DNA from 2 places in the Thalassospira sp. MCCC 1A02898 genome. Region 2 is predicted to be linked to the other one. Evidence: riboswitches for the same ligand, from Rfam matches in the RefSeq annotation. Region 2 holds a riboswitch; the other holds the start of a gene.
What was found. A riboswitch is a leader RNA that binds a small molecule or an ion and turns the genes downstream of it on or off. The one in region 2 is predicted to bind thiamine pyrophosphate.
Positions count from the first base shown of each region.

Region 1: another riboswitch for thiamine pyrophosphate. It lies ahead of AUQ41_RS19075 (ABC transporter ATP-binding protein); the one in region 2 lies ahead of thiM (hydroxyethylthiazole kinase).

Region 1 covers NZ_LPXK01000013.1:505,882-520,963, reverse strand. Annotated here, with positions in the region: gene AUQ41_RS19120 (hypothetical protein) at 1-95, shown strand, start outside; gene AUQ41_RS19115 (Panacea domain-containing protein) at 218-778, shown strand; gene AUQ41_RS19110 (ChaN family lipoprotein) at 810-1,859, opposite strand; gene AUQ41_RS19105 (PLP-dependent aspartate aminotransferase family protein) at 1,895-3,049, opposite strand; gene AUQ41_RS19100 (FAD-binding oxidoreductase) at 3,152-4,465, shown strand; gene AUQ41_RS19095 (hypothetical protein) at 4,501-5,352, opposite strand; gene AUQ41_RS19090 (MBL fold metallo-hydrolase) at 5,444-6,496, opposite strand; gene AUQ41_RS19085 (ABC transporter substrate-binding protein) at 6,708-7,661, opposite strand; gene AUQ41_RS19080 (ABC transporter permease) at 7,739-8,551, opposite strand; gene AUQ41_RS19075 (ABC transporter ATP-binding protein) at 8,548-9,333, opposite strand; TPP riboswitch at 9,324-9,435, opposite strand; gene AUQ41_RS19070 (CoA transferase) at 9,505-10,860, opposite strand; gene AUQ41_RS19065 (citrate synthase) at 10,954-12,084, shown strand; gene AUQ41_RS19060 (quinone oxidoreductase) at 12,150-13,376, opposite strand; gene AUQ41_RS19055 (LysR family transcriptional regulator) at 13,263-14,120, shown strand; gene AUQ41_RS19050 (acetoin utilization protein AcuC) at 14,182-15,082, shown strand, end outside.
Region 2 covers NZ_LPXK01000001.1:584,514-599,595, reverse strand. Annotated here, with positions in the region: gene AUQ41_RS02765 (RsmB/NOP family class I SAM-dependent RNA methyltransferase) at 1-193, shown strand, start outside; gene rpe (ribulose-phosphate 3-epimerase) at 326-991, shown strand; gene AUQ41_RS02755 (DUF1674 domain-containing protein) at 1,078-1,341, opposite strand; gene AUQ41_RS02750 (Tex family protein) at 1,588-3,951, shown strand; TPP riboswitch at 4,068-4,174, shown strand; gene thiM (hydroxyethylthiazole kinase) at 4,245-5,054, shown strand; gene thiE (thiamine phosphate synthase) at 5,051-5,698, shown strand; gene AUQ41_RS02735 (hypothetical protein) at 5,878-6,183, shown strand; gene AUQ41_RS02730 (superoxide dismutase) at 6,480-7,085, shown strand; gene AUQ41_RS02725 (aldehyde dehydrogenase family protein) at 7,220-8,719, opposite strand; gene AUQ41_RS02720 (aspartate aminotransferase family protein) at 8,780-10,096, opposite strand; gene AUQ41_RS02715 (FAD-binding oxidoreductase) at 10,128-11,315, opposite strand; gene gcvA (transcriptional regulator GcvA) at 11,595-12,527, shown strand; gene AUQ41_RS02705 (MFS transporter) at 12,561-13,817, opposite strand; gene AUQ41_RS02700 (LysE family translocator) at 13,893-14,525, opposite strand; gene iadA (beta-aspartyl-peptidase) at 14,685-15,082, shown strand, end outside.

The DNA.
Region 1 (15,082 bases), on a different contig from region 2:
TGTCGGCCAATAGCGGTACATCGTTTTATGCGGTGGTCAATGCAGTGGCCCACGGTGTCGGCGTACGCGGCAAGCATCTGGATGCGACCGTTTAGCAAGGCCTGACCAAAGGCACTTCAAACCGCTACTTTCCCCGAAAATTTAAAAACCTGATCGGTGATGCTTGTTGGCACCTGCCATAGGTTTTATGATCCTTGGCAACACGTGATCGTATCCCATGACCATCGGGCACAGCATGAAGAACAAGCCGGTTCTCAATACGGTATTTGATGCCGCATTCAGGTTCATTGACCTCGCACTCAATGACAACGAATACTTGCAGCCGCAAAAACTGCATCGTTTGTTGTATCTGGCGCAGGCTTATTACGGCGCGAACTATCACGGCAACATGTTGATGCCGGCCATCTTTGTGGCAGAGGAATTCGGCCCGGTCGAACCCAACCTTTATGCCGTGATGGAAGAATCCCGGCCTGATGTGCGGCTGAAATCGGTTGATCCGAAAACCATCCATTTTCTTGAAAGCATCTGGGCGCAGTTTGGTCATCACACGGTCGAACATCTCAGTGTTACCGTGCGAAATCATCCACCCTTTACCAAGGCCTACAAGGAAGGGATCGGAACGATCATTCCGTTCGACGAACTGGTTGAATTTTATGCCTCTGTCCGCAAAACCGCGACCACGCCCGAGGCCAAGGAAGTCGTGCGCCCGCGCGTCATGCGCTCCCACAAAGGCAAACCGGTTGCGACCACCGACTGGTTGCCGCGCAAAATCAAGTAATCCGAAAAGATTGGCTGAACGGGTTTTGGGGTTATTGCCCCATTCCGAGATTCTGGCACGGATCGCCACGCGCGATGTCATTGGTAAACCACATGAAATCGATATCGTCGGGCGCACCAAACCGCATGGCGTAGTCCTCGATGCTTGACGCGTCCGGGCCGGGATCATCGGCCTCGATCAGGCTGACGACTGCGATCTCGCGCGCCTCAAGATCCGGTTCATAGCGCTGCAAATGCCAGGGGGTGGCAATGCTGTGGCGGACATGCATGGCACCCGCAATCAGGAAGGCACCATCAATGCCGTCAATATTTGCCGCATCGCTCATCGCGCGTGCAAGCGACGCATCGCGGGCAAACTGAACGGCGGAAAAACCACCCAGCATGCTTTCGGGCAACATGTTGCAGTGCCCCTCGGCGATTTCGACATTGAAGCGATCAAGTATTTCTGTCGGCATATCTGGCAAATCAAGCTTGGCTGCCAGATCATCGGGCAAGGCATCGTTGCCATTGCTGATCATGGGTTTAAGCAGATCATCCGGCAGATTACCCGCCACCATCATCAAACCGTTGTCGCGTGCAGCCTGCGCAATCGGCGCATAGTCATGCCATGACGGCCAACCGCGATCTTCCCACGCCATCGCCGGACCGAGTTCCGAAACCGGAAGCGTCTGCCAGCTGTCTTCAAGCGATGCCTGTTGATCACGGGCAAACATTTCCCAGACAATCGCACGTTCACGTTCATCCGACTTGCTGAGTGCATTGACCAGCTGTGCCTGATGGTGATGGTGGATGGGATTGTCGTGCTTTTCACCAATCAGGATATATTTGCGACCTGACAGCCGTTCGACCAGCGTATCAAACATGATGTATTCGCCTGCCACCACGTCAAAAATCAAACCCGGCGCCGGGGGCAGGGCATTGACGTCGGTCAGGCTGCCCTGGGGGGTCTTGCTATCATGCGCAACCGTCGGGGCGATGGGAATGATCGTCGATGCCAGCGCAACCACAGAGACACCGACAGTGCGTTTGACGGCACGTGTCCATGATCTGACTGCGATTTGGATTGGCATCGACTTGGGCATCGATCAGTTGATTCCTGATTGAAAACGGATGTGTCTTATTTGCTTAAGCGCAAGGCCGTTTCAAGGTCGTTAACAAGGTCATCACAATCTTCGATCCCGACCGAAAGACGCAGAAGGTCTGCCGGTACCGGGCTGGTCGGCCCTTCGACCGAGGATCGATGTTCGATCAGGCTTTCAACCCCGCCAAGCGATGTCGCGCGTTTAAACAGTTTGCACTGGTTGTGGAAATCAACCGCACGCTTTTCACCACCCTTGACGCGCAGCGACAACATCCCTCCAAAGCCACCTGACATCTGCTTTTTGGCAATGTCATGACCGACATGGCTTTCAAGGCCGGGATACTGGACCTGTTCGATCTCCGGGTGGTCTTCGAAATGCTTGGCAATCGCCATGGCATTGGCACTGGCGCGTTCCACACGGATTGAAAGTGTGCGCATCCCGCGCAGCAAAAGCCACGTTTCAAACACGCCCAGAACTGCACCGCCTGATGCGTGCTGTTTGCAAACACGTTGCCAGAAGTCGCTGTCCTTGGCAGTGGTCAGGGATCCCGCCAAAACGTCACTATGACCGTTCAGATATTTGGTCGCCGAATGCATGACGATATCGGCACCAAAATCAATCGGACGGGTCAGAAGCGGCGTGGCAACGGTGTTGTCAACGACCACAAAGGCACCAGCGGCCTTAGCCAGTTTGGCAACAGCGGCAATATCGGTGATTTGCCAATCCGGGTTGGCCGGGGTTTCAAGCCAGACCAGCTTGGTCTTGCCGGCAACAATGTGCTTGTCCCAATCGGCAATATCGGCGTTATCGACAAAATCAAAACTCAGCCCGGCACGCACACCACTATCAAGCATGAAGCTGCGCAGCGCCCAATACATCACCTTGGGGGCGACGACATGGTCACCCGGGTTCAGCGCATGCAAAACCGCGACGGCAGCCGCCATGCCCGATGCAAACAGGCGGGTTTCAGAACCGCCTTCAAGTTCGTTCAGGACTGCACAGGCCTGATCATAGGTCGGGTTGTCCGCACGCGTATAGCAGCGACCGTCGTGATAGCTCAGATCAGTGTTTCGTTCGAACGTGGTCGACGGATAAAGCGGCGGAGTAACGGATTTAGTGGCTTCATCGACCCAGCCAAGCGCCTGTGCACTTACGGTGGCGGGGGACTGTTTTTTTGCATGATCAGACATGGTGGCACCTGATTTGGTTGAGATTTGTTGGCGCGCAACATAACGTGGTTCCCGCCACACACCAAATTGAATTGCCACCAAAACCAATCTTTAGGTCCCCACATGACGAATTATCCGAAAATCACCCTGCCAAAGGAATGCGACGTCGTTGTCATCGGCGGCGGCATTCACGGGTCATCAAGCGCCTATTACCTGACCAAGGCCGGCATGAAAGTCGTGCTTCTGGAAAAGGATACCATCGCGTCACACCAGTCCGGTCGTGCCTGGGGCTTTGTCCGCCAACAGGGGCGTGACCCGGTAGAACTGCCATTGATGATCGAATGTAACAAGATCTGGAAAGGTCTTGAAAAGGAACTGAATGCCGATCTGGAATGGCGCCAGGGCGGGGTGCTGTTTGTCGCCCGCGATGACAAGGAAATGTCGGAATTCGAGGGCTGGATTAACGACACCAAACACTTTGGCATCGAAACCCAGGTCCTTGACCCCAAGGGGGTCGAAAAACTGACACCGGGGATCACAACACCGGGTGTTGGCGGGATCTACACGCCCTCAGACGGGCAGGCCGAACCGAAAAAGGCCGCCCCGGCAATTGCCAAGCGCGCCAGTGAATTGGGTGCTGTGATTGCCGAGGGCTGCGGCGCGCTTTCGATTGAAACAGAGGCCGGCGCGATCAGTTCGGTGGTATCCGAGCAGGGCGAAATCAAATGCAAATACGTCATCTGTGCGGCCGGGGCTGCGACGCATAAATTCGTTGCCAAGTTCGGGCGGCGTTTACCACAACAAACCACGCGCGGGACCGTGATCCGCACCACACCGGTACCCGATATTTCTGCCGCGGGCACGCTGGCGGCTGGGCTTGCATTCCGGCAACGCGCAGATGGGTCGATGAACATCGCCGATGAATTCATGACCGACATTGATTTGACGCTGGGCCGGTTTAAATACGCCCGCGATTTCATGCCTGGGCTGTTTGACAACTGGGCGACCTTCAAGTTCCACTTTAACAAGCGTTTCTTTGATGATCTGGTGGATCGCATGCCGGGATCGGATGCATCAAGGCAACCCATGATCGGACGACGCACCAATCAGGCGGAGCCTTATGAGGTGCGGGTTAAAAACGCCATGCGCAATCTGCAAAAGGTCCTGCCACAGATCAAGAAAGTCGGCATCGTCGATACCTGGGCGGGCGACATTGACGTCACCCCGGATGCGGTGCCGGTGATTGATCAGTTTGACAATCCCAAGCACTTCTTTGTCGCATCGGGATTCTCGGGCCATGGCTTTGCCATGGGACCGGTGGTTGGCAAGGTGCTGGCCGACTGGATCACCACCGGGCAACCGTCGATCACCTTAAAGGGCATGGAACTTTCAAGGTTCGAAGACGGTACCCGCCGCACGCCGCGGACACGGGTCTGATCGCGTGTTCTGAAACTCAATTCGGGTAGGGGCGGTTACAGGCTGCGTGCCAGTCGCAGGATAATCGCCCCGCCCAGTGTCATCATGGTCGAGGACAGCTTCACAAGGTTAAGCTTCTCGCCCATGAAGAACACCCCGATCAAAAGGGCAAAGACAATGCCGGTTTCCCGCAGGGCGACCACAAGCGGGATCGGTGCCTGTGTAAAGGCCCACATCACAGTGGCATAGGCCGCAAAGGACGCGGTGCCACCAATTGCAAAGACCTTTTTGCCAGATCGCGCGATATCGGCAAGGATGCGCGGGCGCATGAAGGTCACGATCACGGCAAAGATCACAACGTTGCCAATCGTCTGATAGCTGTAATAGCCAAGCGCCGTGCCAGCCAGCCTTGCACCGGTGCCATCGACCAGTGAATAGCTGCTGATGAAACAACCGGTAATGATTGCGGCAAGGGCAGCATTGCGGTTACGCATGCCATCGGCTTGTCGCGTGATGCACATGCTGATGATGCCAACCCCGATGATAACAATCGCCAGCCACTCGCTGACATGCAGGGTAACCCCCATGATCAACACGGACACCGCCGCAACAATCAGCGGCGAAGACCCGCGTGCAATCGGATAAACCTGGCTGAGATCGCCCAAACGATAGGCCAGGATCAGAAACAACTGATAGCCGATATGAAGTCCAAGGGAGGTCAGCAGATAAGGCCAGCTTTCGGGGGCAGGAAGGTCAACAAACGGCAACAGGGTCAGAACAATCGGCGTATGACCCAGCACGATCGCCGTCATGTTCATCAGTTTGTCCGAACCACCCTTGACCAGTGCATTCCACACGGCATGCATCAGGGCAGCGCCCATTACAGCAAGAAAGACAGTCAAACTCATGGCGGGGCGACCAATGTTACGGTTTTGTGACGCAATCATTGATGCTTAGCATGCAGTTTGAAAAACCACCAAACCGAACTTGAAAGGGCAGCTATGAGCCAGACGCCGAATGCTCAACCTTTTGCGTGGTTGTCGATGCGGGTGCGGCTTTGCCATCAAAGAACCGGGTCGCGCCGATTGGTGGGGCAATGAAATCGCCATCTGCTATTCCGGCCTCCTTGCGGGCCGCCGCCAACCGGACCGGCGGCTCATCCACCGGCTCGGCCGTCAGGACAAACGTGCCCCAATGAATGGCAAGCGCCTGTTTGACGCCCATTTTCTGCATGATCTGAATGGCTTCTTCGGGATTGCAATGTGCATTGCGCATGAAGTCGCGCGGGTCATAGGCCCCGATTGGGATCAGGCCGAAATCAATCCCGCCGTGGATTGCGCCCATTTCCGTAAACAGGGCTTCGTTCCAGCCGGTATCACCGACAAAATAGAACCGATAGCCGTCAGCGAATTCAAGGATATAGCCACCCCACAGCATTTCCTTTCGGTCCTTGGTGGTGCGGCTTGACCAGTGATTGGACGGCACGTGGGTGATTTTCAGATCATCGTGATGATGGCTTTCATCCCAATCCAGTTCGACATAGCGATCAGCACGAATGCCCGCCTTTTCGAGAAGTGCACCATTTTTCAGCGGCAGGACATAACGCGGCGCATTGCCAAGCTGCGTCAGGCTGGCCAGGTCGAAATGGTCATAGTGATTATGTGACAGCAACACCAGATCAAGCTTGGGCAACTGATCGATGGCAAGGCCCGGCTGTGTATAGCGTTTCGGTCCAACGCGTTTGAACGGTGATGCGCGGTCGGAAAACACCGGATCGGTCAGAATATTAAGCCCGCCATATTGCACCAGAACCGTGGCATGGCCGACCCATGTGACCTGCAGGCGTTTGGGATCTGGGTTGTGGATTGCGTCGTGATCAGGCGTTTCGGTGGGGATTTTACCGACCTGATGTTTGGCCTTCGGCCAGTTATCATCACCGAAATAGCGCCGCTTTAAGAAATGCCGGAACGACCGTTTAACCGGATCAGGCAGGGGGTGACGGTTTTCAAAGCCGCTATCGGTGTGATGGGCTGGTTTTGTTTGCTGCTGCACGTTTGGATCCTGATCCGGTTTGCGTATGATCGCCATTCTGCATTTTGTGCGGGTGACCATAAGGTAACTGGGAATTTGACCTGCGCAAGCGAAAGGCCGGAACGCGGGACACACATTCCGGCCTTTCTTGCTGGTCTGCCCATGCGGGGTGCAGACCAATGCTTTCGCAGTTGCTGGGGCGAGCCTTGCGAAAGCAGGGGGGGACTGAATTTTATTCGATCACGGTCGCATAGGTCTCAAGCGCCGGGCTTTCGGTGATCAGGCCCTGTTTGACCATGTAATCGGCAAAGCGGGCATAGCGCGCCTTATCAAGGGCGGCCGGACGCAGCGCAAAGCGCGGCAGGGTATCGGCCCATGCCTTGATATTGAGTTCATCATCAAGGTTCGGATAGGCGGCAATAAAGGCCTGCCAGCTGTCATCAGGATGGTTGATCAGGTACTGAACACCTTCTTCAAGAGCGGCCAGCATGCGGGCATAACGCGGGTCATCGACCTTGTCGTTGCGCACGGTCAGGATCAGCTCGTCATAGGGCGGAACGCCCTCTTCCTCGACATAAAATGCCTTGCCGGGTTTGCCTTCGATTTCCATCTGGTTGAGCTCGAAATTGCGATAGCCACCAATGATCGCATCGACCTGACCGGAATACAGCGACGGCGAGAGCGAGAAGTTCACATTGATCAGCTCAACATCATCGATCGAAACCCCATGATTGCCAAGCATGGTGCCCAGAAGCGCATCCTCAAATCCGGCCAGCGAATAACCGATTTTCTTGCCTTTCAGATCGGCAATTTCCTTGATCGGGCCGTCTTCAAGAACGATCAGGCTGTTAAGCGGGGTGGCAACCAGTGTGCCGATACGGGTCAGCGGCAGGCCTTCGGCCGCCTGAACATGAAGTTGAGGCTGATAGTTTACGGCAACATCGCCCTGACCGGCGGCAACAAGGCGCGGTGGGGCGGACGGATCGGATGGTTCGATCAGTTCGACATCCAGATCATGATTGGCAAAAAAGCCCTTTTCCTTGGCAACAATCAGCGGTGCGTGATCGGGGTTCACAAACCAGTCAAGAAGTATGACCAGCTTGTCCGCAGCAAAGGCGGTTGAAGACGTTCCAAGAACAAGTGCGCCCAGTGCGGTCGCGGTGATCATGGATTTAAGGCGTGACATGGATGAACCTCCGTAAGATGCGCCATATAAATAGTATGAGGATTAAAACGCTGCCAAACAGGCAGGCGTGTGGTGTCTTACCGAACCGGTTTCAGGCTGTCGGGTTGCCATGGCAGGGCTGCGCGCAGCACGCGATCCACAATGAAATATTGCGTGATCGAAAACGCGCACAGGATCAGAAGACAGGCAAAAACCATATCGATCTGAACCCGCGCATTGGCATGCAGCATCAGATAACCCAGCCCGTGACTGGACCCGACCCATTCGCCAATCACCGCCCCGATCGGGGCAACGGCGGTGGCAACGCGGAAACCCGATGCAAAGGCGGGCAGGGCGGCAGGCAACCGGATATGGGTCAAAAGCCGCCAACGACTTGCCCCCATGGTGCGCGCCAGATCAAGCCAGCCGGTTTCGGTGCGTGACAGGCCATCGAAAAAGGCGACTGTGACCGGGAAGAAAATGATCAACGCTGCCATGGCGATTTTGGAGGCCAGCCCAAAGCCGAGCCAAAGAACCAGAAGCGGGGCCAATGCAAAGAACGGGATCGCCTGCGAAACCAACAGGATCGGCATCAACCAGAAACGTACTGGCGAAAACAGCGCCATCGGAATGGCGGCCAGCGTGCCAAGGGCCGCACCGGCAAACAGACCGATCACGGTTTCCGCAATGGTGTATTTCGCATGATCGAACAGGACGGCATGACGCGCGATCAGCGTGTGCCAAACATCTGCGGGCGGGGGCAGCATGTATTTCGGCGCACCGGTCACAATCACCAACAACTGCCAAGTGGCAATCAGGGCAATGATAATGATCAGCGGCCGCGCAAGGATCAGCCAGCGGCGCTCCGACAGTGCCTTTTTATTTGTATGAGGATTGTTTTGCGTGCTCATGCCGCGCCCTCCGACCGCTCGGCACCGAGTTGGCCAAGCAGTTCGGCCTGCTGTGCCAGGATCTCGGGATCGGCAATATTGCGCGGGCTTTGTCCCTTGGGCGTGATGGCGTCTTGCAATTGTGCCGGGCTGCCAGTCAGGACATGAACGCGGTCGCCAAGGCGCAATGCCTCAAGCGGGTCGTGGGTCACAAGCAACACCGTCTTGCCGCGCAGCACCCGTGCGGCCAGTTCCTGCAAACGCAGGCGGTTGAGCGGATCAAGCGCCGAGAACGGCTCGTCCATCAAAACGACCGGGCGATCTTCCATCAATGTGCGGGCAAGGGCCGCGCGCTGTTTCATGCCACCGGACAGTTCAGCCGGGCGCAGGTCTGCCGCATCACGTAATCCGACTTCGGTCAGTAAATGTGAGGCTTTCTCATAATCGGGTTTTTCGTGGCGTAAAACTGCACCCAGCACCACATTTTCAAGAACACTGCGCCATGGCAGTAACAGGTCCTGCTGCGCCATATAGGCAACCCGACCGTCAAGCGCGATGTTGTCCGAACAGGTGATGGTCCCGCTAACATCGCCTTCGACGAGGCCTGCGAAATAGCGCAAAAGCGTGCTTTTGCCGACACCACTTGGACCGAGTAGGCAGGTAAAGCTTCCCGCCTGCAAGGTCAGGTCAAGATCATGGAAAATATCGACGCCGTTGAAAGCCACGCGGGCCGCACGGAGCGCAATATCAAATCTGGTTGGATTGTCTTGCGCCATCTGGGGCGCGTGTTCTGTGTTGCGCATTCGATCCTTCCTACGCCGGTCTTAACCGGTTCAGGTTCAAAGGGTCGTTCGGCAACACCGAACCTCTCAGCCGATTTACGATCGGCCCCCCCGGAGATCAGGGGACTATGCGCAGACAAATCGCTGACGTCAAGTTTTGTAACAGTTCTTGGACTTGATCCTGATCACAGCTTACCAGTGCGCACCATGACGATGCAGCTTTCCTGCCGGATGATCCCAATGATGTGGTGTTCCTGCGATACTGACCGGAAAGGCGATGCGTCGGGCTGAGCCCCAGTCTGTGACTTCTGGATGCGGGGCAATATCAGCATCGGTTTCCGCGGCGATCATTCCAATGCAATCAGGTGTTGCTGTCTTGCTTAACATATGGGCTGGTCGGGCCAATGAGTGGCGGGCGGTTGTGACTTCGCCATGCGTGGCGCGGCGGATCAGGGCGCGAACAGCACTGGCGGCCATCAAATATCCCGTCGCGTGATCAAGGGCCTGTACCGGAAGCGGTAGGGGCTTTTTCGAGCCTGAATGTGTCATGCCCCAATCGGCAATGCCGCAGCTCATTTGCACGAGGCTGTCAAACCCGCGTCGTTTGGCCCAGGGCCCGGTCCAGCCATAGGCAGACAACGTCACATCAATCAGCGCCGGGTTAATGGCGCGCAGCGTTTTGGCGTCATACCCCAATTCCGGCAGGGCGTCAGGGCGATAGCCATGCAGCAAGATGTCGGCATTCGACAGCAGTTCTTCAAACAGCTTTCGGTCTTCCCGGTCCCGCAGATCAAGTCCCGCGCACCGTTTGCCAAGTGTGACTTCGGGAATGGCCGCACCTTCGTCCCAGCCCGGCGGATCGATGCGCAACACATCGGCACCATAAGCCGCCAGAAAACGCCCGGCGACGGGGTCGGCCAGGATACGGGTCAGATCAAGAACGCGGACGCCACGTAGCGGTCGGGCCGGGTCAATTGATGCGGGGGTGACATTGGTGTTTGCGTGCTGGTCCCAGCAGATCAGTGGATCGGTTGCGATGGATTTTCCTTGCGGATGTGCCTGCCATTCCGCAAGGCTGTGCATGGTTGCGGCACAGCCATTGGCCGCAACAATTTCGTTTTCAAGCATATCACTTTGCCAATCCCTTACCGCCATCGCCAGATCATCGCGGGTTTCGTAATCGCCCAGAACAGAAAGTGCCGCCGCGCGGTGATGTGGCGCATTGGTATGTATCCGGATCCACCCGTCACGCGTTTGATAGTCGCCCGCCAGCGGGTCCCAGACGTTTGGCAATGTCCAGCCCTGTGGGCGGATTGTCATATTGAACCATTTCGACGCCAGCCGCTGATCAACCGTTACCGGTGCGCCTGATCCGGTTTCAAGGGCGCGCCAGTCTGAAATCATCGCGGCGGCCATCCCGATACTCGCGCAGGCGAGTTCGGTGACTGCGAAATAGGACGGCAAGGCATCTGTGCCGATGGTTGTGATTGCAGGTGTTTCAGAAAGACCAAGGGCACTGGCGATCTGGGGTGTGAACCGGTTGGGCATGATGGCGTTTCCTTTCTCAAGGGGCGGAACCAGTAAGGACCAAAGCATCATGCCGGACTGGACAAACCGTCAATCTTGATCAAGATAATCAATATGAAAAAAATCGATGACGGATCATTCTGCACATTGTCAGCAGCGGATGTGTGCGCACAGGTCGGCATATCGCGCGACACGCTTTACGCCTATGTCAGCAGGGGGATTGTGCGCGCTGTTGCCCATCCGGGTGATGCACGCAAAAGCCTGTATGACCGGCGTGATGTCGCCAAACTGCATGATCGCAAACGACGTGGACGGTCGCGGCAATCTGTTGCAGCCTCGACCATTGATTGGGGGGAGCCGATCCTTGTGTCGGGCATCACCCGCATTGCCGATGGGCAGTTTTACTATCGCGGTCAAAACGCCGTCGAACTGTCCCACACCATGACGCTTGAGGACGCGGCCGGTCTTTTGGCAGGGCTTCGATGCGATCCTGTGTTGAATGCCGTGCCGGACTTTGTTCCGGCCAAACATGATCTGGCGCTTCCGCGTATGGTGGCGATGTTGGCAGAGCTTATGACCGGATCGCCCCGTGGTGATGGTCGCCCGATCGCCGCACGGATCATTCGGCTTGGCGCCCTGGCCGCTGCCGGTATCTTAGACGACGGGAAAAGCCCGATCCATTTGGTCCTGGCAAATGCATGGTCAGATCATGAAAGTGCGCCGGACCTGTTGCGTCGGGCTCTCGTGCTTTGTGCCGATCACGAGCTTAATGCATCGGCCTATGCGGTGCGTGTTGCTGCATCGGCCGGGGCGACCATACCGGCATCCCTGATGGCGGGGTTGTCGACCCTGTCGGGTACGCGCCATGGCGGCCTGACACCGAGATGTCGGGCGTGGATGGATCAGGTCGAAAAAGCTGGCGGCAAGATTGATCCCGATCATGTGCCGCCGGGGTTTGGTCATCCGCTTTATCCCGATGGCGATCCGCGCACCCGTGCACTCATGCAGGCCTGTGGTCAGACTGGCGATGCGTTCTGGGCACGCATTGCAAATCTGGTCACGCAAAATACCGGGCAGCATCCCAGCCTTGATTTCGGATTGGCCTTGATCGAACGCGAACTTTGTCTCCCGAAGGGGGCAGGGCTTGGTATTTTTGCCGTCGGGCGCATGATAGGCTGGATCGCGCATCTTTTTGAGCAGCGCAAAAGTGGCAAGATCATTCGGCCACGCGCCATTGCAGGGTAAATCCATATCACTTTAAAGCGGGCCGAACGCGATCAGGCTATGCCAAATGACACGATCAATCGCCTTTAGTCTGTGCGCAGGACGATTGAGCCTGCTGATCGACCGGCCTCAAGATCGTCATGGGCCTGTTTGACATCTGACAGGTTATATTCGGAAGCTGCTGCAAAGTTTGACTGCCTCGCAAAGTCAAACCACTGGTTGGCAAGCCTGTGGTAGCGATCATTGTCTGACAGAAGTGCTAGGATACTGGGCCGGATCAGAAAGCGGTTTTTCAGAAGCTCTGGCGGGATTGGGGCGACGTTACCTGCGATTTGCCCGATACTCATAGTGACACCAAATGGTTTGGTGGACTGAATGGTTTTGAGAAGGTTATCGCCGCCAATGCCATCAATTGCGTAGTCAACACCTTCGCCGTTGGTCAGGCGCGCGACGGCCTTTTTAAAATCTTCCTGTTTATAAAGAACCGTATGGTCTGCGCCCAATGCACGCGCAAGATCGGCTTTTTCGGTGGAGCCAACGGTGCCGATAACCTTGAGGCCGAGATGTTTGGCCCAACGCACGAGTATTTGACCCAATCCACCGGCGGCGGCATGGATCAGTACGGTTTCGCTTGCCTTGGGGGAGAGGCATTCCGTTAACAGCATGCAGGCCGTAAGGCCACGCAAAAATGTTCCTGCGACTTTCTTATCACTCAGGTCATCGGGTATTTTGATCACATGTTGGGCGGGAATATTACGTTCGGTGACGTAACCACCAAGGGGGAAGCCCGCATAAATTACCCGGTCACCAGCAGAGAACCCGGTTATGTTTTTTCCGGCCTCCTTGATCACCCCAATCGCCTCAAGGCCGAGTGTGGCTGGCATTTCAGGCATGGGATAAAGACCTTTGCGAAAATAGATGTCGGCGAAATTAATGCCGATCCGTGATTGTTTTATCCGAACTTCATCATGCGAGGGGGCAGGAATGGTGATTTGCTCAACACATAACTGATCCGAACTACCAGCCTGATGAATTTTTACGGTCGTAACTGTCGTGACTGTAGTTAATGTCATGCGGGGGACTCCAATATAGCGATATAACTCGATTAACTTGATGGAGCTTATTTCGGGTTCGTTTTGTTTGGAATTCCATATATTGTCGACCTTAATGGGGAAAAATGCGCATTGAGGGATTGGGCGATGAATTGGGAAGATTTCCGATATTTTTTGAGTGTTGCCGAAACGGGAAGCTTTTCTGCCGCTGCCAGAAAGCTTTCTGTTGATCACAGCACGGTTGCGCGTCGGGTAGGGCAACTCGAAAAGGACCTCTGTGTCAGGTTAATTGATCGGTTGCCCAAGGCGGTGATGTTAACCGTCGAAGGCAAGCAGATTGCAGACCAAGGGCAACGGGCGCAGAATGAGATGCTGTCGGTTGAAAGATTAACCGCCGCGATGGGGGATACCGTATCGGGAACGGTGTGCATCAGTGTGCCGCCGGCGATTGCAAACATCATGATTGCGCCTCACTTGGGCGAACTGCGGCAAGAGCACCCGGGGATCGAACTTGTGTTATTGGGGGAATCCTCTTTTAGTGCCTTGGATAAACGTCAGGCAGATATTGCCTTGCGTTTGTCGCGTCCGACACATCAAGACCTGATCACGCGAAAGATCGGCAATCTGTCTTTTGGGTTCTATGCCGCCAAAGGATATTCCAAACCTGAAAACGAATGGGAATTTATCAACTGGGATGATGCCAATTCAGAGATCCCGCAATATGCCTGGTTGGAAAAGCATATGGGCCAACGCAGTGTTTCCTTGCGAGCCAATGATATCAGTATTCAGGCCGAGGCTGCGGCGACCGGGATCGGCGTTGCTTTGTTGCCATGCTATGTTGGGGATCATCATCCAATGTTGTCGCGCCTGCGCGAGGCTGAAAGCTTTCCACCACGGGAAGTCTGGATGCTTGTCCATTCCGATATTCGAAAAGCTCCGCGCGTTCGTGCCGTCATGAACTTTCTGATTTCAGTAGTTGGTAGGCATCTGTTTGATCGCGAATAGTTTCATCTGCGATGAATGACGTTGCGTTGCATGCTTTTTCACTCCCTCCTGGTTTCGTGTCGTGAATTCAACTTCTTTTATGTCGGATATGCCTGACAAACGCCCCGCGAATATCCCGCCGCGCATGATTGCGGCCGAGATTTATCGTGGCTCAAGCTATGGTCCCAAGCATCCGCTGGCGATCCCGCGTGTGTCGCTGGTGGTCGATATGGTGCATGCGCTGGGTTGGGTGGATGAAACCACCTATCTGACCGGACCAGTGGCAACGCCAGACCAGCTCGCGCGGTTCCACGACCCGGACTATATTGCCGCCGTCATGCAGGCCGAACGCGATCAGTCGCTGCCCGTCGAGCTGATGGAGCGGTTCGGGCTCGGCAAGAATGGCAATCCGATCTATCCGGAAATTTTCCGGCGTCCGGCGACTGCCGCCGGATCATCGGTGATGGCCGCCAACCTGATCAAGGATGGCGGGATCATTCATCATCCGGCAGGGGGCACCCATCACGGTTTGCGCGATCGGGCATCGGGGTTCTGTTACTTCAACGATCCGGTTCTGGGCATTTATGCCTTGCTCGATAGCGGGTTGGACCGGGTGCTTTATGTTGATATCGACGCCCATCATGGCGATGGCGTGCAGATTGCCTTTGCCGAGGATGAGCGCGTTCTGACCGTTTCCATCCACCAGGAAGACCTGTGGCCCAAGACCGGCGCAATTGATGACATTGCAGGCGGTATGGCGCGCAACCTTCCGATGCCGGGCGGCATGCATGATGACGAGATGCGTTTCATCCTTTTTGAATATTTGATTCCGCTTGGATTAAGTTTTGCGCCTCAAGCTATTGTTTTACAATGTGGATGTGATACTCTTGCAGAGGATCCACTGTCCAGACAGCTTTTGGGCAATCAGTCGATCTGGGAAGTCGTGGGGGCGATGACCCGATTGGCGCCCCGAAGTCTTGTTC
Region 2 (15,082 bases):
AGGCGAACATCAGGTCAAATCGTTCCTGGCGGATCATCCGAACTATGAACGCAAAGCCATCACCGCCGACGAACTGGGTGGCTGGGATGAAGCAATCAACGATGCGGGTGAATTGCGCATTCTCCCCATTCACATGGCCGATTTTGGCGGCATGGATGGATTTTTCTGTGCACGGCTTGTCAAAAAGTCCTGATTTTCAACCACAAAATCACGGTTTAACGCACACAAGGCAGCCATGAGTCCCATTCGGGTGACATAGGGGGCAATCTGGGGTATGAAGGCCGCGCATTTCCCATATCCCGCATTGCTTCAGGACCTGTGACGCATGACCACGTCAAATATTAAAATTGCACCTTCGATCCTTTCGGCGGATTTCGCCCAGCTTGGCGTTGATGTACGCGCTGTTGACGAAGCCGGCGCTGACTATATCCATATCGATGTGATGGATGGCCACTATGTGCCAAACATCACGATTGGCCCGGACGTGGTCAAGGCACTCCGCCCGCATAGCGACAAGGTGTTTGACGTGCATCTGATGATCGCACCGGTCGATCCATACATCGAGGCATTTGCCAATGCCGGTTCTGACATCATCACCATCCACGCCGAAGCCGGCCCGCACCTGCATCGCTCGCTTCAATTGATCAAGTCACTGGGCAAAAAAGCCGGTGTCTCGCTCAACCCGTCGACCCCGGAAAGTGTGATTGAATATGTCATGGACATGGTCGATCTGGTTCTGGTCATGACCGTGAACCCGGGCTTTGGCGGCCAGAAATTCATTCCAAGCCAGCTTGAGAAGATCAAACGCATCCGCAAGATGATTGATGCCACCGGCCGTGATATCGACCTTGAAGTCGATGGTGGCGTAAACCCGGAAATCGCCCCACAGGTGATCGAAGCCGGGGCCAATGTTCTGGTGGCTGGTTCCGCGACCTTCAAAGGCGGCCCGTCTGAATATGCCAACAACATCAAGGCTATCCGCGGCGCGTAACTCGCTGCCTTGCTGATCGCAAAAACAAAAAAAGGCCGGGGCACAATGCTCCGGCCTTTTTCGTGTCTGCTTTAAGCGCGTTCAGATCAGAAATCGATGCAGCGGCCCTTGTTTTCCCAATCGCCAAAGCGGGTCGGCTCAGGCCCCTTGGGTCCGCCGATTTCGCGGGCCTTGGCGGCGGCTTCCTTGGCGGCCTTGGCTTCGGCAAGCGCATTGATCGCGTCTTGAGACAATTGTGGTGCGGCTTCTGCTCCCGCAATCTCGTCAGATGCCGGATTGGCTTCTGCCTGCGGCTCTGCCTTTTCCGTGGGAACTTCGTGGATGACGGTTTCGCGGAACTTTCCGGCCATTCGTCTTCTCCTGCTTTGGGCACGGCCCGGTAAATCACATTTGCCAAAGAAATAACGTCCCAAACCAGAATCGGCAAGTCCGCTTGGCTTCGGGGCAAAGTGTCGACAAACCCACATGATTTCAGACCTTTGGAATCAAACAGGGAATCCTGGTGTGGATGCGGACAAAAATTTGGGAAAAACAGACTCTTTCCCGGCGCGTCCAAAGCCGCTATTCCAAGCGTACGAGCAAAACAAGGAGAAACCATGCGTCCAATTCCCCAGCGTATCGCCGAAGAACTTTCGGTTCGTCCGGAACAGGTCATTGCCACCATCGAGATGCTCAATGAAGGCTCCACCGTTCCGTTCATCGCCCGTTACCGGAAGGAAAAAACCGGCGGGCTTGATGACACCCAACTTCGTACGCTGGAAGAACGCCTGCGCTATCTGACCGAGCTTGAAGAACGCCGCGCATCCGTGCTTGAAAGCATCCGCGAACAGGAAAAACTGACGCCGGAACTCGAAGCCGCGATCAACGAGGCAGACACCAAAACCCGCCTTGAAGATCTTTACCTGCCCTATAAGAAAAAGCGCCGCACCAAGGCCCAGATTGCCCGCGAAGCCGGATTGGAGCCGCTGGCCGACAGCCTGTTTAACGACCCAACGCTTGACCCCGAAACCGAAGCCGCAAAATTTGTTGATGCTGAAAAAGGCGTTGAAGACACCAAGGCCGCCCTTGATGGCGCGCGTCAGATCCTGATGGAACGTTTTGCCGAGGATGCCGACCTTGTTGCCAAACTGCGTGACCACTTGTGGAATGAAGGTGAAATCACCGCATCAGTGATCGAGGGCAAACAGGCCGAAGGTGCCAAGTTCTCGGACTATTTCGAACATTCCGAAAAAATCAAAACCTGCCCGTCACACCGGGCACTGGCGCTTTTCCGCGGGCGCAACGAAGATATCCTTCAGCTTAAACTGACCCTTGGCAAAGAAGACGAAGACCGTCCGCGCAGCCAGCCGGGCCGCGCCGAGGTGATGATTGCCGCCCATGTCGGTATTGCCGACAAGGGCCGGGCGGCGGATAAGTGGCTGATGGACACTGTCCGCTGGACCTGGCGCGTCAAACTGTCGCTGTCGATTGAGCTGGATCTGTTTGGCACCCTTCGTGACTCCGCCGAGGAAGGTGCGATCAAGGTCTTTGCCGATAACCTGAAAGACCTGTTGCTCGCTGCCCCCGCCGGGCAAAAGGCGACCATGGGTCTTGATCCGGGCGTTCGAACCGGTGTCAAGGTTGCGGTTGTCGATGCCACAGGCAAACTGGTCGATACCGCAACAGTTTATCCCTTCCAGCCGCGCAATGACGTCGAAGGCGCGATCAACACCATGGCTGCGTTGGCGGCCCGCCATCAGATCGAACTGATCGCGATTGGTAACGGGACGTTTTCACGTGAAACCGACGAACTTGCCGGTCAGATGCTTAAACGCTTCCCGGCACTCAAGGCGACAAAGGTCATCGTCAACGAAGCCGGTGCGTCTGTTTATTCCGCATCGCAGTTCGCAGCCGAAGAATTCCCCGACCTTGATGTGTCGCTTCGCGGTGCAGCCTCCATCGCACGCCGCCTGCAAGACCCGCTGGCAGAACTGGTGAAGATCGAGCCGAAATCCATCGGTGTCGGGCAGTATCAGCATGATGTATCGGAAACCAAACTGGCCCGGTCGCTTGATGCCGTGGTTGAGGATTGCGTGAACGGTGTCGGCGTTGACCTTAATACCGCCTCCATCCCGCTTTTGACCCGTGTGGCCGGCCTGACCGAGACGCTGGCGCGCAATATTGTCGGGTATCGCGACTCCAATGGGGCGTTCCAGTCGCGTGCAGATCTTAAAAAGGTTGAGCGTCTCGGACCAAAGGCGTTCGAGCAGTGCGCGGGCTTCTTGCGTATTCGCGGCGCAAACAATCCGCTTGATGCATCGGCTGTTCACCCGGAAGCCTATCCGCTGGTCGAAAAGATCAGCGCCAAGGCCGCCAAGCCGTTGGCAGAACTGATCGGTGACTCGGCCTTTATCAAGACACTCCGCCCCGAAGATTTCGCCGACGACACATTCGGCGTTCCGACCATCCGCGACATCATTGCCGAGCTTGATAAGCCCGGCCGTGACCCGCGCCCGGAATTCAAGACCGCCAAATTCACCGAAGGTGTGAATGAGATCAAGGATCTGCGTACCGGCATGAAGCTTGAAGGCACGGTCACCAACGTCACCAATTTTGGGGCATTCGTTGATATCGGCGTGCATCAGGATGGCCTTGTCCATATCTCGCAGCTGGCCGACAAGTTCGTCGAAGACCCCCGTCAGGTGGTCAAGGCCGGTCAGATCGTGTCGGTCACCGTCATGGAAGTCGACGCGCCGCGTAAACGTATCGGGCTTTCGATGAAATCCGCACCGGATTACGAAGGCACGCGTGAAAAACGTGCAGACAATCGTGGCGATGCATCGCGCGGCAACCGTCCGCAGCATTCATCAGGCCCGCGCCATCAGGGCGGCCAAAGCCGTGGCAATGCCGGTGGTAACGCTGGCGGCGATGGCGGTGCGATGGCTGCCGCACTCAAGGCCGCGATGGAACGTCGCAAGTAACATATCGCAAAAAGGCTTCGAAACGGCGGGATGGCACATACCATTCCGCCGTTTTTCTTTTGCCCAATCATGCCGATCGGATGAATTGACAGAAGACGGTTTAAAACCCATGTTGAGCACTCACCAAGGGGAGCCCCGACAAGGGGGCTGAGAAACTGCCGCGCAGTGACCCTTTGAACCTGATCCAGTTCATACTGGCGTAGGGACGGTGCGAACGCGGATCACGACGTTCTCCATCTTTCCGACTTCGAACTGGGTCTCCATACGCAAAGTTTCTGCATTGGAGCCTCGACATGACGACCAAAATTTCCCAGACCGCAACCGATCTTTTTGAACGCATGCGTGCGACCAATCCGTTGGTCCAGTGCATCACCAACTATGTTGCAATGAACTATGCCGCCAATGTTTTACTGGCAGCGGGTGCATCGCCCGCAATGGTTCACACACCAGAAGAATCCGGTGAATTTGCCGCGATTGCCGGTGCGCTGACGGTCAATATCGGCACTCTTTCACCCAACTGGGTCGAAGGCATGATTGCCGCGGCCAAGTCGGCCAATGCAGCGGGCAAGCCCTGGGTGCTTGATCCGGTGGCGCATTTTGCCACCGGGTATCGCCGCGAGGCCGTGGCGGAGCTTTTGAAACTCAAACCCACCGTCATTCGCGGCAACGCATCGGAAATCATTGCGCTTGGCGGCGGCCAAAGTGCCGGTCAGGGTGTCGATAGCGGCGATCCGGTCGAACAGGCTGAAGAAGCCGCACGCGGCCTTGCCATCGCACAAGGTGCCATTGTTGCCGTTACGGGCGAGGTTGATTTTGTCACCGATGGCACAAGTTCGGTGCGCATTGCCGGTGGATCGGACCTGATGCCGAAAATCACCGCCACAGGCTGTTCGCTAACCGCGCTTGTTGGCGCCTATCTTGCGGTTGCACCGGATCAGGCGTTTGAAGCCACCGTTGCCGCCCTTGGCAATTTTGCCGTGGCGGGTGAAATCGCTGCCAAAACCGCAAACGGCCCGGCTTCCTTCATGACAGCCTTTATCGATGGCCTTTATCGCCTTGATGCCGCGACCTATGCCAAAAATCTTCGGGTCAATGTTCTATGAAGTCGTTTGATCTGTCGCTTTATCTCGTGCTTGATCCCGATCTGTGTCGCGACCATTCGATGGTGGAAACCACGATGGCCGCGATTGCAGGCGGTGCCACCCTCATTCAGCTGCGCGATAAAAAGGCCGGGACCGAGGGCCTCATTCGCGTTGGTCGGGAATTGATGAAGGCGATGGAAGGCACCAACGTACCACTGATCGTGAATGACGATATTGATGCCGCCATTGCCATTGGCGCACATGGCCTGCATGTCGGTCAGGATGATCTGCCTTCGCAGATTGCCCGCGACCGCCTTGGCCCGGACAAGATCATCGGCCTGTCGATTGAAAGCGAAGACGTCGCGCAAAAGGTGGACCGCACGATTGTCGATTATGTCGGCATCGGCCCGATATTTGCCACCGCAACCAAGCCCGACCATAAACCGGCAATCGGCTTTGACGGGCTTGAAAAACTGGTGCGGATGGTCGGATTACCATCGGTTGCGATTGGCGGGCTTAAGGGTGAACACGCCCTGCCGGCACTTGAAAGCGGTGCTGATGGCATTGCCGTTGTCTCGGCGATTTGTGGGCAGCCCAATCCAAAACAGGCCACCGCATATATCGCTAAAAAAATCAAATCAGCGCGGGCTTATCTGTCGCAGTAACCTTGGGCTTTCGCGGTGCAGATCTCCAATGACCAGAGCTGTTATGGGGCGCAAAACGCATGGCTGTTGCGCCCAAATAACAATGACCGGCACGGAAATGCCCCATTTGCGCCGTTAATTTTTCGGCTTCGTAGCGCACGTTATCAGGCATCAACCAAGAACAACCGCGCGAGGAAGCCATGCTTAGATCTCTGCGTAGTAAGCCGGTTGCCATTGCCCTGATTGGGCTTATGACGATCACGACAGCCGGGCTGGCTGCAATCAAGGTCGCACCCAAACCGACCACCGACAGCGTTACCATCCATTCCGAAATGGTGCGCGGTGAAGTGACCCTGCGCCACCCGGATGGCACCATCGCCATCAGGCGTGATTGCGTGCGGTTCCCGTGCAAGATTGACATCTCGTCGCTTGAACGCGGGGACTATGACGTCACACTGACAAATGGCGATGAAAGCCAGAAGATGGTAGGACTCTACAAAGAGTAGGCATCCCGCCTGCCCCACGACCCAAACCGTTCAAATTTTTCCGGAAAATCCGGGAACGTTTTGATGGCCTGAATGTTCATCATATATCGAACCATTCAAAGGTAATGTGGCGATGCGTTGCATAAACGCTCGTGCGTGCTAGATAAAGTAGCACGGGTAACGACCCGGATGCGCCAGTCGGCCCAGCAACAAAGGTTTCCAAGATGTTGCACGGGATTTTCACTTTTATCGACGGCGCAAAAAGGGATATGTTGCGTTACCGCACAGATTAATAATGAAAGTCGAGGAACTGTATCATGGCATTTGAACTCCCAGCACTTCCGTATGCATATGACGCGCTTGCGCCGGTCATGTCCGCTGAAACCCTTGAGTTTCACCATGACAAACATCACAACGCCTATGTTGTGAACGGCAACAAGCTGCTCGAAGGTTCGGGCCTTGAAGGCAAGTCGCTTGAAGAAGTTGTTGTTGCATCTTACGGCGACGCTTCCAAAGCAGGCCTGTTCAACAACGCTGCTCAGCACTGGAACCACATTGAGTTCTGGCAGATGATGAAGGGCAATGGCGGCGGCGCCATCCCGGGTGAACTCGAAAAGAAAATCGTTGAAGATTTCGGCTCTGTCGATGCCTTCAAAGAAGCCTTCATTCAGGCTGGCGTAACCCAGTTCGGTTCTGGCTGGTGCTGGCTTGCGATGGACAAGTCCGGTAAACTGGTTGTCACCAAGACCCCGAACGCGGAAAACCCGCTTGTTCACGGTCAGACCCCGCTGCTCGGTTGTGATGTTTGGGAACACTCCTACTACATCGATTACCGCAACGCGCGTCCGGACTATGTCAAAGCCTTCCTCGACAGCCTGGTTAACTGGGAATATGTCGCAGAGCGCTTCTCCAAAGCTGGCTAATCAGCCGACGCTTTGAGACTGAATTACAAAAGCGGCTCCTTCGGGGGCCGCTTTTTTTGTTTGCGCAACATAAACAATGAAAAACCCCGCCGGCAAACCGGCGGGGTTTGGATCGAACATGATCAAACGCGTGATCAGATATCGAATTTGATGCCCTGCGCGAGCGGCAACTCGCGGGAATAGTTGATAGTATTGGTTGCGCGGCGCATATAGCCTTTCCATGCGTCCGAACCGGATTCACGACCGCCACCGGTTTCTTTTTCACCACCGAACGCACCACCGATTTCCGCACCGGAAGGGCCGATATTGACGTTGGCGATACCGCAATCGGAACCGACCGAGGACAGAAACAGTTCGGTTTCGCGCAGATCGGTCGAGAAGATGCACGATGACAGACCCTGCGGCACGTCATTCTGAAGCGCGATGGCTTCTTCAAGGTTCTCGTACGTCATGACATACAGGATCGGTGCGAAGGTTTCGTGGCGCACGGTCTCGGTCTGGCCCGGCATTTCAACCACTGACGGGGTGACATAAAACGCGTTCGGATATTCCGATTCCAGGGTACGTTCGCCACCATGCACGGTGCCACCGTCTTTCTTGGCATTGGCAAGGGCGGCCTGCATGTTGGTAAAGGCTTCTTCATCGATCAGCGGACCAACCAGAACACCATCGGCCAGCGGATCGCCAATTTTCACCGACTTGTAAGCCGCAATGATTTTCGGCAGCAGCTGATCCTTGACATCCTTGTGAACGATCAGGCGACGAAGCGACGTGCAACGCTGACCACAGGTGCCAACAGCGGAGAACACAACCGCACGAACGGTCATATCCAGATCGGCAGACGGGGTCACGATCATGGCATTGTTGCCGCCAAGTTCAAGAATGGTGCGGCCAAAGCGCTGCGCAACACGCGGGGCAACTTCGCGGCCCATGCGGGTTGAACCGGTGGCTGAAATCAGCGCAACATCGCGGCTGTCGGTCATGATTTCACCGATTTCGCGATCACCAACCACAACCTGATGCAGGTTGGCCGGTGCATCACCAAATTTGGCAATCGCCTTTTCGAGGATCTTCTGGCAGGCAAGGGCTGTGACCGGGGTCTTTTCCGACGGCTTCCAGATCACGGCATTGCCGCAAGCCAGTGCAAGCGCTGTGTTCCACGCCCACGGCGCGACAGGGAAGTTGAACGCGGTGATCAGGCCAACAACACCCAGCGGATGCCAGTTTTCCATCATCTTGTGGCCCGGACGTTCGGACGCGATGGTCAGACCGTAAAGCTGGCGCGACAGACCGACTGCGAAGTCGCAGATGTCGATCATTTCCTGCACTTCGCCAAGACCTTCCTGATAGATCTTGCCGCATTCAAGCGACACCAGACGGCCCAGCGGTTCCTTGGCCGCGCGCAGTTCTTCACCCAGAAGACGCACCAGCTCGCCACGACGCGGACCGGGAACCTGACGCCATGCGCCAAACGCCTTTTTGGCGTTGCCGATAACATCGGTCATCTCGGCCGGGGTGGTTTCGGTGACACTGGCGAATTCCGAACCGTCAACCGGGGTCTGGACACTGAGGGTGCCATTGGCAATCTCTGCTTCGGACAAACCAAGTTCGGTCAGAATGGATTTGTAGCTCACAGTAAAACTCCCTTCGTTTTAAACTTTCCGGCGCGGATCACCGGCAAATTCGATCTCTGTTCAATCCCTGATATCCGCCACCTTGGGCAGCAGTTTGGCGATGATGGCAAAGGCCTCATCAACCTGATCAAACGGAATGGTCAAAGGTGCCAGCAGGCGCACCACATTTGCGTGCTCACCACTTGGCATTAACAATAGCCCGTTATCACGGGCCAGTTGCAACAAGCATTGCAAACGTTTGGGTGACGGTTTGCCGTCATCTGCAATCAATTCAAAGGCGCGCATCGCCCCGATGCCGCGCATGTTGCCGATCACATGCCCGCCGGGCAGATCGCGCAACCATGCGATATGGGTGGCGTATTTTTCACCAAGCTGCTTGGCCCGTGCAGTAAGCTTGTCGGTTTCCAGAACCTCAAACACGCCGGTTGCTGCCGCGCACGCGACAGGATTGCCGGAATAGGTGCCCCCAAGCCCGCCCGGAGCCAGCGCACTCATGACATCCTCGGCACCGGTGATGGCTGCCAACGGGAAGCCCCCGCCAATGCCCTTGCCCATGACAAGGATATCGGGCGCAACACCGGCATGCTCAATGGCAAACATCTTGCCCGTCCGGGCAAAGCCCGACTGGATTTCATCGGCAATCAATACCATACCGTTTTCATCACACAGGCGACGCAGGGCGACAAGAAACGCGCCATCCGCAGCACGAAAACCGCCTTCGCCCTGAACGGGTTCAATCACCACCGCCCCGACCGACGCCGGATCGGCGGAAACAGCAAACAGCTTGGCGATGGCGGCCATCGCATCATCAACCGATACACCGGTTTCGGGGCAGGGATATGGCAGATGCCATACCGGCCCCGGCAATGGACCCAGCCCGGTCTTATAGGGTTTGGTTTTACCCGTGAGCGAAAGGGTCGCAAGCGTCCTGCCATGGAAGCCGCCCTCAAAGGCGATTACGCCGGTGCGACCGGTAAAGGCGCGCGCAAGCTTCAGCGCATTTTCCATCGCCTCTGCGCCGGAATTGGTCAGCATTGATTTTGCCGGACCTTCAATCGGGCAGTTTGCTGCCAGCCACTCCGTGACCGCGACATAGGGCTCGTGCGGCAACGCATTATAGCAGCTGTGGGTAAAGCGTTCGCACTGGGCGGCAACGCGTTCCATCACCACCGGGTTGCGATGACCGACAGTCAAAACACCGATCCCGCCAATGAAATCGATATAGCGTTTGCCTTCGACATCCCATGCCTCGGCATTGAGCGCACGATCAAGATAGACCGGATGCACATTGCGCACCCCGGCCGATACCGACGCGATTGCGCGCTCGCGCATCTGCGTGCTGTCTTGGGCTGGTTTGGTGTTTTCGTCACGGGGCATGTGGGGCTGCTCCGACCTTTTTGTTGATGATTTAAATGACGTTCAGTTCAAGCACTGGGGCATTGTCACGGATGCGTTCATAACCAAACACCGACAGATCAAGAGTTTCATAGCCGTTTGTTGCGATCAGTTCGGCAATACCACGACCAACCGCCGGGCTTTGTTGCAGGCCATGGCCCGAGAACCCGTTGGCAAAGATGAAGTTTTTAACGTCCGTGTGACGGCCCAGAATCGCATTCTGATCGAGCAGGTTATAGGAATAGTGACCCGCCCAGGCATTGACGACCTTGATCGCCTCAAACCGTTCGCACCGCTCATACAGACCCGGCCAGATGATGTCGTCAAACAGGCTGTGATCGACGTCGAAATCCCAGCATTCTGGATCGCGATCCTTGGGTGGGGCAATGCCGGTAATAAAGAACTCGCCTTCCGGACGCACATAAAGGCCGCTTGGGTCAATCAGCATCGGGCAGGATGCGCTGATGTCTTCCGCGTCCCGGCAATTGAATACAAAGATGCAGCGTTTGCGTGGCTCGACCGGAATTTCAAGGCCGACCATCCGGGCAACCTTTGATCCGCCGGTGCCCGCCGCATTGACAAGCTGGCCACAGCCAAAACGACGACCGTCCTTAAGAACCACACCCGTAACCTGATCACCATCGCGCTGGACCTCGACGACTTCGCCGTCAATGTATTCGGCAGCGCGACGGCGGGCCTGTTTGCGGAATGACTGCATCAGGCAATAGGCATCAAACCAGCCTTCGCCCGTGCGTCCCCAGCAACCGGCCGCCAGATCGGATGTGTTCATCCACGGGTATTTCGCGGCAAGGTCATCAGGTTCCATCCAGATAATGTCACCGCCAAACTCGGTTTGCGTCGCATGGTTCTGACGCAGGATATCGCGCCCCTGATCGGTGGCCAGAATGAGGTAGCCCTTTTCATGCAGGGCAATGTCGACGTCGGAATCAAGATCGCGGTTGAGATTGCGCAGGAACTGAATGCCATAGGCCGACATTTCAATATTGATCGGGGTTGAAAACTGTTGGCGGATTGAAGCCGCCGAAAGTGCGGTCGAACAGAACTCATAGGTCGAGTCTTTTTCAATCACCAGAACCCGACCCTTGAAATCATCACGACCGGTCAAATGCCATGCGATGGAACTGCCGATAACCGCACCACCGACGATGATCACATCATAATTTTCGTCAACAGAACCCATTCTTGCCTTCTACCCGATGCAAATTGTTGCTTTCCGGCCGCTGATGAACCGGTATTTTGCGATGGTGCGCTGGAAACCGTTACCCGAATGAAGGGGGAGCCATCCTTCCAAAACATTCCAAAGTAACAGCATTCCAGCGCAGATGGCTGTCAGCCCAAACGCTTCTTGGGGTGGCGCGAGGGGGCTTTGAACCGTTTAAAACCGTACGCCTTGGCTGCACAGCAAACAAACGATATATTCGCACCATATCATTCCGTTTTGTTATGAACTGGTTTTGCCATGCGTCGCGTCCTGCCATCCCTTACCGCCCTGCAATTCTTTGAAAGTTCGGCCCGTCATCTGTCTTTCACCCGCGCGGCAGAGGAACTGAATGTGACGCAAAGCGCAATCAGCCGTCAGATCCGTGCGCTTGAGGAATATCTCGGGCGTGATCTTTTTCGCCGTGTGAAGAAACGCCTGAAACTGACCGCGGCCGGCGAAGCCTATGCCGCGCAGGTCCGTGACCTTCTGGATCGGGCCGAGGCCGCCACCTTGCAGGTCATGGCCTATTCCGATGCGGGCGGGATGCTCAATGTTGGGACGCTACCGACCTTTGGCGCACGCTGGCTTGTGCCGCGTCTTGGTGATTTCAAGGCAACCTGGCCGGACATTCAGCTCAATCTCATTACCCAGACGCGGGAATTCAATTTTGACCGCGAGGGTATCGATATCGCCATTCACTTTGGCGAAGACAACCTGCCGGGCTGCGTGACCCACCGTTTGATGGGGGAAACCCTGATTGCGGTCTGTGCGCCCAAGCTGCTTAAGGAAAATGACGATCTGCCGATTGCCCGCGAACGCGTGCGCAACTGTACTTTGTTGCAGCATTCCACCCGCCCGCGTGCATGGCAGGACTGGCTTGCGGCCACCGGCGTTGCCGTGGTCGATGAACTGGCTGGCCCCCGGTTTGAGCATTTCCACATGGTCATTCAGGCCGCTGTCGCAGGTCTTGGGCTGGCACTTTTGCCGGAATTTCTGGTACGTGAAGAGCTTGAAAACGGGCGTCTGGTCGCACCCTTTGATGTATCGATCCCCAACCAGCACGCCTATTACGTGGTTTATCCCAAGGAAAAGGAAAACAACTTTGCAGTCCGCGCGTTTCGCGACTGGCTGATTGCAACCTGTCGCACCGAACAGGATGACCGCCCCATCCCGTCGGGCACCGCCGCCTGAGAACTGGTCAAATTGAGCTAAGCGGCTGGTGATCTAGTCAGCGCCAATCTTTTCGGACGATCCAGCACGCATCGCTGCACAAAGTTGCACCGCCACAACAACAAACAGGAAGTAAAGTGCGACCTGCCAGTCGCCCAGAAGGTCATGCAAGGCCCCAAACAAAACCGGGCCGATGGCCGCAAACAGATAGCCCACCGATTGCGCCATGCCCGACAGTCGAGCAGACGTTTGCGGATCTGCCCCACGCATGCCGACAAGGGTCAGAGCAATACTGATCATGCTGCCTTGCCCAAGCCCCATGCATACCGCCCACACATAGGGCAATTCGGTGGTGGCAAAGACAAAGCCCGGAATGGCGATGATCAACGGAATATGAAGCACCAGCATCGCCAGTTTCTTGTTGGCAATCCTCGAATAAATCAGCGGCGCACCAAAGGCAGCCGGAATGCCGAATACGTTAAACAGGGTCAGAAGCGTGGCGGCTTCGGCCTCGGAAATGCCGTGATCAATGAAGACTTTGGCAACCCAGGCGGTGCCGGTATAGAACATCAGCGACTGACAACCAAAGAACAGTGCCAGCCACCAGGCTTCGACATTTTTCCAGAGCGAAATACGCGTAACCGGTGCCGGTGCCGCGCCGACATGGCGATAGCGCAACATCGGTAGCCAGCAAACAAAGGCAATCGCGGCAAATACCGCCCAAACGCCGAGCGACCAGCGCCAATCACCATCCGCCGCGTTTCGGAGCGGGATCGAAACAAATGCCGCGATCGTCGCACCACTGGACATGGTGAAGGTGTAAAGGGCAGTCACCAGTGCCACATGGGTCGGAAAACTGCGTCGTACCAGTGATGGGGTCAATACGTTCAGAACCGCAATTGCCGCGCCCAAAATAATGGTTCCGACCACCATGATGTCATAGGCCCCGCTGGCGCGAAGCCCCTGCCCGATGGCGATGAACAGCAACATGGTCAGAAGAGTCGCTTCGAGACCGAATTTCTGCCCCAGACGCGGCGCAAACATTGAAAGCACGCCAAAGCTCAAAACCGGCAGCGTTGTCAGCAAACCAAGCTGGGTCCCTGAAAGCGACAGATCAGTACCGATGATTTCCGCCAAAGGCCCCAGACCGACAATACTGCCCCGCATGTTCGCCGCCAAAAGCAAGATCGCCAGCAAAAATCCGATATGCGCCCCCAAATGATGGAAGCCACGCCCGGCATTCGATGCGGCATTCTTTCCCGGCGTTGTCTTCTCGGAAGGATTGGTGTGTGGGGCCGTCTTGTCAGTCATCTGGATGATCCATGTTGTGTCGCGATGGTGGCGCGGACAGAAATTCAGTTCGGCATAAATTCAAAAATCGGGCTTTCAGACCGCAACAACACCCCACAATACCCGGAGCGCAACCAGCACAAACAGAACGGCAATGATCCGCTCAATCCAGGCAGCGTGATCGCGCAACCAGGGCAACACCGCCCCGTGCGACAATCCGACGGCGACAAGGCAATACCACGCCCCGTCGATTACGGCGGCGGTAAACGCCAGAAGGAACTTGCCGCCCCATTCAAACTCGGGCGAAACAAACTGGCTGAAAAGGGCCAGGAAAAACAACGCGATCTTGGGATTGAGAAACGCAATCATGAACCCGTCTCGGGCGGCCTGCAGGATCGAACCTGATACCTTGCCCGCACTATCCACATCAAACTTCGCACCCGCCTTGGCACCGCGCCACGCCTTGATCGCAAGCCAGATCAGATAAAGCGCACCAAGGATACTGACGGCATTGTGAAAGACCGGTACAGTCTGAAACAGAATGCCAAGTCCGGTCATGGTGATCACAGCATAAAAGCCGATACCCAGTGCATGCGCCAAGGCGCAGGCAAATCCGGCCTGGCGGGAATGACCAACAGAATAGCGCAATACAACGGCCAGACTTGGACCCGGTGTCATTGCGCCAAGTACACAGATGGTTGCAACCGACAACCAGGCGGCGAAGCTCATAACGTTTCCTTTGGGTGACGCAGGTTTATTCCCGCTTGGTTTTATCGAAAGCTATCTGCTTGCCAGAACCGTTTCAACGGAAATGAACTGTCGCTATGATGCGCATCCGCGCCAACCCGCCACCTGAACACAGCATTTCGTAAAATACGGTTTTAAAACATGTTTCTGTTGCTCAAGAATGCCAATGTCTTCGCCCCGACGCCGCTTGGCATCAATGATATCCTGATCTGTGACGAGAAAATTGTCGCCATTGCGCCGGATCTGGTGGTTTCTGTTCCGGCCGAAATCAAGACCATCGACCTTGGCGGCAAGATGACCGTACCAGGCTTTATCGACGGACATGTCCATCTGATCGGGGGCGGTGGCGAAGGCGGATTTGCGACGCGTACGCCAGAAGTTGCGGTTGGCAAACTGATCGAGGCTGGCATTACATCCGTTTGTGGATTGTTGGGCACAGACGCCGCAACCCGCCACATCGCATCGCTTTACGCCAAGACCAAGGCGCTTCGAACCGAAGGTATTTCCGCCTGGTTCTTCACAGGTGGTTATCGCGTGCC